2 regions of the Streptosporangium sp. NPDC050284 genome follow, and region 1 is predicted to be linked to the other one. Evidence: riboswitches for the same ligand, from Rfam matches in the RefSeq annotation. Region 1 holds a riboswitch; the other holds the start of a gene.
What was found. Region 1 has a riboswitch for cyclic di-AMP ahead of ACIBH4_RS20505 (C40 family peptidase). Riboswitches for the same ligand answer to the same signal wherever they lie in the genome.

Region 1 (4,579 bases):
CGGGGTGGAGCTCGACGAGAAGGTCGTCGCGATCCTCGGCCTCGGCAAGATCGGCCAGCTGGTCGCGCAGCGCCTCCAGCCGTTCGGTGTCGAGCTGATCGCCTACGACCCCTACCTGCAGCCGGCCCGCGCCGCGCAGATGGGCGTCCGGCTGGTCTCGCTCGAGGAGGCTCTGAGCGAGGCCGACTTCATCACGGTGCACCTGCCCAAGTCCAAGGAGACCATCGGTCTCATCGGCGACAGGGAGCTCCACGCGGTCAAGCCGAACGTGCGCCTCATCAACGTCGCCCGGGGCGGCATCATCGACGAGAACGCCCTCTACTCCGCGATCAAGGAGGGCCGCGTCGCCGGCGCCGGCATCGACGTGTTCCCCAAGGAGCCGGTTACCGACAGCCCGCTCTTCGAGCTCGACCAGGTCGTCGTCACCCCGCACCTGGGCGCCTCCACCCACGAGGCCCAGGAGAAGGCGGGCACCCAGGTCGCGCGCAGCGTGAAGCTCGCCCTCGCCGGGGAGTTCGTGCCGGACGCGGTCAACGTCCAGGGCGGTGCCGTCGCCGAGGACGTCAAGCCGGGTCTGCCGCTCGCCGAGAAGCTCGGCCGGGTGTTCACCGCACTCGCGGGCGAGGTCGCCACCAAGCTCGACGTCGAGGTACGCGGCGAGATCGCCTCCCACGACGTCCGCGTGCTGGAGCTGGCAGCGCTCAAGGGCGTCTTCACCGACGTGGTCGAGGACTCGGTCACCTACGTCAACGCCCCGCTGCTGGCCAAGGACCGGGGCGTGTCGGTCGAGCTGGTCACCAGCTCCGAGAGCCCCGACTGGCGCAACGTCGTGACGGTCCGCGGCGTTCTCGCCGACGGCCGCACGGTCTCGGTCTCCGGCACCCTGTCCGGGCCGAGGCAGATCACGAAGATCGTCGAGGTCAACGGCTACCAGATGGAGATCGAGCCGACCGACCACCTCTCGTTCTTCACCTACACCGACCGTCCCGGCATCGTGGGCGTGGTCGGCCGCATTCTCGGCGACCACTCGATCAACATCGCCTCGATGCAGGTGGCCCGTGACGCCAAGGGCGGCAAGGCGCTGATCGCCCTCACCGTCGACACCGCGATCCCGGCCGAGGTGATCGACCAGATCAGCGCGGAGATCGGCGCCGACAGCGGTCGCTCGGCCGACCTGGCCGACTAGCCCCGTTTCCCGCGCGTGCCGCGTCGTCGCGGTTTGATCCAGGACGACATGCGATCACCCCGGACCGATCGGGGAGCGCGTGCGGGAAACGCGACGGTGGTCCACCGGTGTGGCCGCCGCCCCGATGACCGGGGCGGCGGCCACATCTCGTCTCAGTATGTGAGAAGTGTGTACGCCGGACGAGACGGTGTTTCCGTGAGCAGGTAACCTGGAATCAAATGCGCCAGGTTCTCGTAATTCTTACCTGCCGCGGCGAGGCCTGACAGGGGCAGGCCGGCGACTCGCCGCGGTGTCGTGGCGCTTGCCGGCTCCAAGCCCCCGTCACCGGTCCGTGATCCGGGCCCTCGACATCAGGCCTGGTCGGAGTCCCGACCGGAGACTTGACCACCTTCCTTGCTCGCGTGCGACCGAGACGAGATTCGCCATGTACGACATGTATCCCTGGAACCGTCCCGAGGAGACAGAGGACGAGGCCATCGACGCGCTCCAGACCGCTCTGGACCGCAGGGACAACGGTGGTGCCCCCACCCGCTGAGCCCGTTCTCGCCGTCACCGGGGTCTCCACGGCCTCCCGGCGGCGATCCTCCGGCGTGTCTCATCCGCCGGGCACGATTTCGGTCGCGAGCTCGACCCGCTTGGCCAGCTGGACCCCCTGCGGGTCGGGGCGGACCGCGCCGGAGAAGGCGGCGCGGCGCCAGGAGCTGAGCTTCTCCTCCTTGACGACGTCGCCGCTCCGCGGGGCGTGAACCATGTAGCCGGGCTTTGTGATCATGCCGACATGGCCGAGGCCGCTGAAGAAGACCAGGTCACCGGGCCTGAGATTCTTCCAGGCGATCTTCTTGGAGAAGGCGGCGTACTGGTCGTTGGTGACGCGGGGGAGCTTGATCCCGGCGGCGCCGTAGGCGCGGAGCATCAGGCCGGAGCAGTCGAAGCCGCCGTTGCCGGTGCCGCCCCAGACGTAGGGCGTTCCGCGCTTGGACATGGCCCACTTCACGGCCTTCTGCCAGGCGGGCCTGACAGCCATGGCCTTCAGCGTTTCCTTCAGCGTGGGGGTTTTGAGCGCCGCGGGCCCGGGGGCGGGGGGCGGGGAGGCGGCCAGGGCGGCGGTCGAGGTCGCGCACACCGCGGCGCCGGTGAGGATCAGGGAGGCGGAGATGGACAGGACGCGGGGGAGAACTGTGCCGGACAGGATGATTCCTTCCATAAGGCCGGCCGGGTGAGCTGTCGGGCTCGGGCGTGGAGGTCGCCCTACGGCGCGAGAACGCGCTGATTCGCCCCAAGGGATCCACCTGATGACGACCGGGAACGCGCTCCGGGGGAGGAGCGGCGTTCTCGGGATGCGGTAGATCCCGTAAAAAAGTGGTTCCCCGGCTCCGTGTGGGCTCGGTCAGGGGGTGGCCCGTACGGATTAGGCAGTGATGTGAATGGGAGGACAATAACGAAACCTCCCGAAACGGTCAATGCATAGCAAAAAAGGATAAAACGATCAGAGAGCTCGCCGTGTGGACACGTCCGCAGAGTGAGACCGGTGTTCGATCACCGAGACGGACCGGTAGGGTGCCTGCATGGATTCGCGTAACATTCGCCTGGCGGTCATCCCCGGGGACGGAATCGGAGTCGAGGTCGTCGCCGAAGGGCTGAAGGTCCTCGAAGCGGTCGGCACGAAGGTGGAGACCACCACCTACGACCTCGGTGCCAAGCGCTACCACGAAACCGGCGAGACCCTGCCGGACCCGGTCCTCGACGAACTGCGCGGATACGACGCGATCCTGCTCGGCGCGGTCGGCGACCCCAGCGTGCCCCCGGGCATCCTGGAGCGCGACCTGCTGCTCAAGCTCCGCTTCCAGCTCGACCACTACGTGAACCTGCGCCCGGTCAAGCTCTTCCCCGGCGTCGAGACGCCGCTGGGCAGGTCCGGCCCCGAGGACATCGACATGATCGTCGTCCGCGAGGGCACCGAGGGCCCGTACGCCGGAGCGGGTGGCGTGATGCGTAGGGGCACGCCGCACGAGATCGCCACCCAGGAGTCGCTGAACACCGCCTACGGCGTCGAGCGCGTCGTGCGTTACGCCTTCGACAAGGCGCTCGGCCGCCCCCGCAGGAAGCTGACGCTGGTCCACAAGACCAATGTGCTCACCTATGCCGGCGACCTCTGGGCCCGCACCTTCGACCGCGTCGGCCTGGAATATCCCGAGGTCCAGACCGACTACTGCCACGTCGACGCGGCCTCGATGTTCTTCGTCAGCCAGCCGGAGCGCTTCGACGTGATCGTCACCGACAACCTCTTCGGCGACATCCTCACTGACATCGGCGCGGCGATCGCCGGTGGCATCGGCCTGGCGGCGAGCGGCAACGTCAACCCCGACCGCACCGCGCCGAGCATGTTCGAGCCGGTTCACGGCAGCGCCCCCGACATCGCGGGCCAGGGCAAGGCCGACCCGACCGCCACGATCCTGTCGGTCGCCATGCTCCTCGACCACCTCGGCATGGCCGCCGAGGCCGCCAGGGTCGAGCAGGCCGTCGCCGACGACCTGGTCGACCGGGCTGCCGGACGGGCCGGCCGGACCACCCGCGAGATCGGCGACGACATCACCGCCCGAGTAGCCGGCTGAGGAAGCCGCCTCCCTCGACCCCGACGCGCCTGGCGGCTCACCTGAGCCGCCAGGCGCGTTTTTTGTTTCTCCAGCACTGCCGGTTTTCGGCATAGATGGAGTAGTTTCCCGTTACCCGGTCCGACGCAGAATGGACCCAAGGGTAAGCCAGACCTCAAGAGAAGGATCCGTGCGATGACCACCGCTCAGAAGCTCAGCTTCGACGTGCAGCTCTCCGACCACGCTCGCACCGCGGCAGAGCGCGAGCAGGTAATGGCGAGCCCCGGGTTCGGTCAGGTCTTCACCGACCACATGATCTCGATCGACTACACCGAGGGGGAGGGCTGGCACGACGCCAGGCTCATGCCGTACGGCCCGCTCAGTCTCGACCCCGCGACGTCGGTCTTCCACTACGCGCAGGAGCTTTTCGAAGGACTCAAGGCCTACCGCCAGGAGAACGGCGCGATCGTGACCTTCCGGCCGGAGGCGAACGCCGCCCGCTTCAACAGCTCCGCGCTGCGGATGGCCATGCCCGAGCTGCCCGAGGAGACGTTCGTCGAGTCGCTGGAGCTGCTCGTCCAGACCGACCGCGAGTGGGTCCCGACCACGCCGGGGCACAGCCTCTATCTGCGCCCCTTCATGATCGCCACGCAGCCGGCGCTCGGTGTCAACTACCCGTCCAGGAGCTACAAGTACATGGTCATCGCCTCTCCGGCGGCGGCCTACTTCGGGGGCGGGCAGGCCGTGACGGTCTGGCTCTCCACCGAGTACACCCGCGCGGCCCCCGGCGGCACCGGTTTCG
Region 2 (4,579 bases), on a different contig from region 1:
ATATTCCGGCGAGCGGGTCGAGAGTCGGTCATAACTTCCCCCGCGTTGCTCAGGGCGCGGCAAATGGTTTTGAGGCTTCCGCACCCCTCGGCCCCGAGCCTCTTACGGGCCCCTAAGGACCCCCGTTTTCTCACCCGCGCACGAAAACGGGGCCGGCGGTTGAACCGCCGGCCCCGTTATTCAGGGGACTACTTGATCTTGACGACGACCGTCCCCGCCACCTTGTCGTGCAGGGCCTGCTGCAGTGGCTTGTCCCACAGCAGCCACAGGACGTTCACGAGACTGAAGATGTTGAAGACGAAGCCCACGAAGGGGATCCAGCTCAGGAACTGCGGGCCGAAGAACACCCCGGCGCGCTTGACCGCCATGTCGGAGCCGAGCCCACCGGGCGGCAGGGCGCCGCCGACCGGCACGACCTTGATGCCCATGACCATCTTGCCGACCGTCTGGCCGCCCCTGCTGAGCATGAGGAACTCGTAGGCCATGTAGATCGACGCGCTGATCAGTGCGACGAGGAGCGTGGCGAGGAAGGTCCCGCTCCCCTCCGTGACCGTCGTGCCGTTGAAGGTGGGGGCGGTCACGAGCATCGCGGTCAACACCGTGGTGACGATGACCCCCGGGATCGCCAGGATGATCACGTCAATGAGCCTCGCCAGGAGACGCTGCCACCACTCCGCGAGCGGGGCGGGCGCCCCGGGAGGACCGCCGTACGGCTGACCGTAGCCCTGCTGCCCGTACGCGGGCTGCTGGCCGTAGCCCTGCTGGCCGTAGTCGGGCTGCTGCCCGTACGACCCCGTCCCACCCTGCTGGCCGTAACCCTGCTGCCCGTAGTCGGGCTGCTGGCCGTAACCCTGCTGCCCGTAACCGGGCTGCTGGCCGTAACCCTGCTGGCCGTAACCGGGCTGGGACTGCTGCCCGTAGCCGGACTGCTCGTGGGACGCCTGCTGGCCGTAGCCCGGCTGCTGCCCGTACGACCCCGTCCCACCCTGCTGGCCGTAACCCTGCTGCTGCCCGTAGTCGGGCTGCTGACCGTAACCTTGCTGCTGGGACGCCTGCTGGCCATAGCCCGGCTGCTGCCCGTACGACCCTGTCCCACCCTGCTGGCCGTAACCCTGCTGCTGCCCGTAGTCGGGCTGCTGGCCGTACCCCTGCTGCCCGTAACCGGGCTGCTGGCCGTAGCCCTGCTGCCCGTAACCCTGGCCGTAGCCGGGCTGGCTCTGTCCTGGGCCGGTGTTCGGCTGTGAGGCCTCCGACCGATATCCCATGACCGTTACGTCGGGATCGAGTTCGCCAGCGGCTCGACCCGCGTTGTGCTGTCCGTAATCCGGGTGCCCCGACGGTGTGCGATCGCGGTCGGGATCATCCTGTGGATACGGCGGCTGTCCGGTGCTCACCGCGTCACCTCACTTAGACTGCGCATGTGGCAAATGTCAGACGCACATGCTTGCTGCTGCACAAGGTATCGACATAGGTATCGACAGTCACCTTTCCGATCAGTCAGCTCTAAAGTCATCACAGTCGGGCTCACGTGTCAGGTGGAGCAGCATCCGGGTGTTTCCCAAGGTGTTGGGCTTGACGTGCTCCAGATCGAGAAACTCCGCCACACCCTCGTCGTAGGAGGCGAGAAGCTCCGCGTAGACCGCGGGGGCGACGGGCGTGCCCTGGATCTCGCGGAAACCGTGCCTGGCGAAGAAGTCGACCTCGAAGGTGAGACAGAAGACCCGGCGCAGGCCCAGCTCCGCGGCCGTGCGGATGAGGGCGGAGACGATCCGGTGGCCGATTCCCATCCCGCGACGGGTCGGATCGACGGCCACGGTGCGGATCTCGGCCAGATCCTCCCAGAGGACGTGGAGAGCCCCGCAGCCGATGACCGCCCCCTCCTTGTCGGTGGCGACCCAGAACTCCTGAACGTCCTCGTACAGGGTGACGGTGGCCTTCTCCAGCAGGCGTGGGCCGACGCCGCCATAGGTGTCGACGAGCCGCCTGATCGCGCGGACGTCCGGAGTCCGGGCACGACGGACCGAGACCTCGGCGACCTCTACGACCTCGGCGACCTTGATCGCCTCGGGCAGGGGCGGGTCAGGCTCCGCCCCCTCGGGTCCCGCGCGTCGCTCCCCGCCGCTCGGGGTGCGCACGACCGGCACGGGAGAATGCTCAGCAAGCTGCTCCATGACCGTTCAGCGTACGTCCTCACCGGTCTTCAATTACGGCTCCTCCTTAACTCGCGGCACACCCCCCTCACATGACCGCCGGTAATCGCTTTACCACACTGGGCGCGCGGCATCTCACGTGTGCCACAGCTCACCTTTGGTACGGTCCCGGACCTGGGAAGACCTTCGCCACGCCCCCACCAGGGAGGTAAAGGCAGCGTAATGGCCATGTTGATCATATTGGCGTGTGATCTTTCCGTGACACTTCGGTTGCGAAACCTCCACTGAATTCGCAGTTCTGGTTGAGCAGGAACCACGGGTGCACTAATCTCCGTGCTCGATGTCAGAGACGTAAAAGCCTGACCCGCCGAATCCCCCACCACGGGGAACCGGGGACCCACCACGTCCTTCGGGGTGAATCCGAGTGCCACCGGCGCACTCGGTAGGGCTGCCTCCGGCCCGAACCCGTCAGCTAACCCGGTAGGCGGCCGAGGAGAGGAGCCCGTTGGTGAAGCGCGAGCGCGACCGCGGAGGAAAGAACGCGGGCGACGACGCCCGCCGTCGAGAACGCGCGCCGCGCGGGCTGCGCCGCCGTATGGCGGTCATCGGCCTGGCATTCGCCACCCTCACTCTCGGCACGCCGCTGGTCGCGGCCACCGCCGACCCCGAACCCAGCCTCCAGCAGCTGGCCAAGCAGGCCGAGAAACTGCACGAGGAGATCGGCGTCCTCGCCGAGCGATACAACGGCGAGCGGGTCAAGCTCAGGCAGGCCCAGCGGGCCGCGGAGAGCGCCGAGAAGATCCTCGCGTCGAGCGAGTCGGAGCTGGCCTCCCGCCGCACCAAGGCCACCCTCCTGGCGCAGAGCACCTACATGTCGGGCGGCCTGAACTCCGGGCTCGCCTTCACGCAGGCGACGGACCCCGACACCTTCCTCGATCAGGCCACCACCAACTACGCACTCCAGCAGCAGCAGAGCGAGGAGGTCGCCCAGGTCGCCCGGGCGATCGAGGCCGCCGAGCGGGCGAAGGCCGGCGCCAAGGCGAGGACGGCGGAGGTCAAGGAGCTCCTGGCGGAGATCGACGGCAACCGGACCAAGATCGAGCGTCTGGTCGCGCGGGTCGAGAGCGACCTGTTCAGCGAGGTGCGTGCCAGGGCCGTCGGCAACAGGGGCGCCCGGGTGAAGACCAACGTGCCCATCGTGGGCAGCGGCAAGGCCGCGGAGGCGACCCGCTGGGCGCTCACCCAACAGCTCAAGCCGTACGTCTGGGGCGCCGAGGGTCCCAACTCCTTCGACTGCTCCGGGCTGGTCATGTGGGCCTACCAGAAGGTCGGCATCAGCCTGCCGCACTACACCGGTGACCAGTGGACCGCCGGCACCCACGTTTCCAGGAAAGAGTTGCGCCCGGGAGACCTGGTCTTCTTCTACAGCGACCTGCACCATGTCGGGATCTACATCGGCGCGGGTCTGATGGTCCACGCGCCCCGGACGGGTGACGTCGTCCACATCACCACGATCGACAACCGGCCCTTCGTCGGAGGCGTCCGCATCGCCGCCTGAGCGTGCCCCGCCCCGCCCTCCTGCCCGCACGCGTGCCCGGCCCGACCTGCCGGGCACGCGTGCGGTGCCGTGTCAGATCAGGCGACGGCGGGCGGCCCAGGCGACGGCCTCGATCGCCGTGGCGACACCGATGCGGTCGCAGATGCCTCTCAGCCTGCGCCTGACGGTCCGCCCGCTGATGTCGAGGCGACGCCCCACTCGATCAACCGTGACACCCTTGGCGAGCTCAGCCAGCAGCACGAGGTCGTCATCGCTGAGACCGATATCGCTCATGCCCAGAGGGCCGTCGCCATGGCGTGAATCCACTTCTGGATATGCCACCAAGAGTCACTCCCCCCACTCTGGAAACCGGGTGCGAGACGCCGGAAATGAATACCGTCCGCCAGGAACGGTAAACGCCTCGTTCAAAGGTCGTCAAGTTCTGCTCTTCATAGCGCGCGTCCAGTATTGACATAGTAGGCGCTACATGAAGTACTCATGATATGTCAGTGCCTTTGCGGCTATGTCATGACCCGTCCTGGGCGCGAGCCGGTAGGCACCCCTGGCTGCGGCGATCGAAGTCCCGGCAGAACAAGATTTTGCGGGGTCCCCGCCTCGCCGGGCACGTCGGAGCCGGTCCTCCGGAGATCCGGACCGCCCACATTTTTCGGTAAAAACCGATCTCTTCCCGATACTCTTCGGCCAGCACGACCATCCGCTACCTTGACGACACACCACGAAAAATACGGAAATATGAGGGTCAAGGAAGCAGCTTCACGACATTCGCGAAGTATCACGCGATGACGGTGGGACGCGAAAGCGATATTGGACGTGCTGGAAATGGATTTCCGCCCCACACGGAAAGGCGGCCGACATTACGTGGGCCCATGGG

Region 2: it holds a riboswitch for cyclic di-AMP, as region 1 does, so the genes downstream of both, ACIBH4_RS31480 (NlpC/P60 family protein) here and ACIBH4_RS20505 (C40 family peptidase) in region 1, are expected to answer to the same signal.

Annotation. Positions count from the first base shown of each region.
Region 1 covers NZ_JBITIZ010000008.1:213,662-218,240, forward strand. Annotated here, with positions in the region: gene serA (phosphoglycerate dehydrogenase) at 1-1,186, shown strand, start outside; gene ACIBH4_RS20505 (C40 family peptidase) at 1,782-2,390, opposite strand; cyclic di-AMP (ydaO/yuaA leader) riboswitch at 2,378-2,611, opposite strand; gene ACIBH4_RS20510 (3-isopropylmalate dehydrogenase) at 2,752-3,798, shown strand; gene ACIBH4_RS20515 (branched-chain amino acid aminotransferase) at 3,973-4,579, shown strand, end outside.
Region 2 covers NZ_JBITIZ010000016.1:108,573-113,151, reverse strand. Annotated here, with positions in the region: gene ACIBH4_RS31490 (RDD family protein) at 189-1,265, opposite strand; gene ACIBH4_RS31485 (amino-acid N-acetyltransferase) at 1,494-2,060, opposite strand; cyclic di-AMP (ydaO/yuaA leader) riboswitch at 2,506-2,653, shown strand; gene ACIBH4_RS31480 (NlpC/P60 family protein) at 2,659-3,708, shown strand; gene ACIBH4_RS31475 (LuxR C-terminal-related transcriptional regulator) at 3,781-3,981, opposite strand.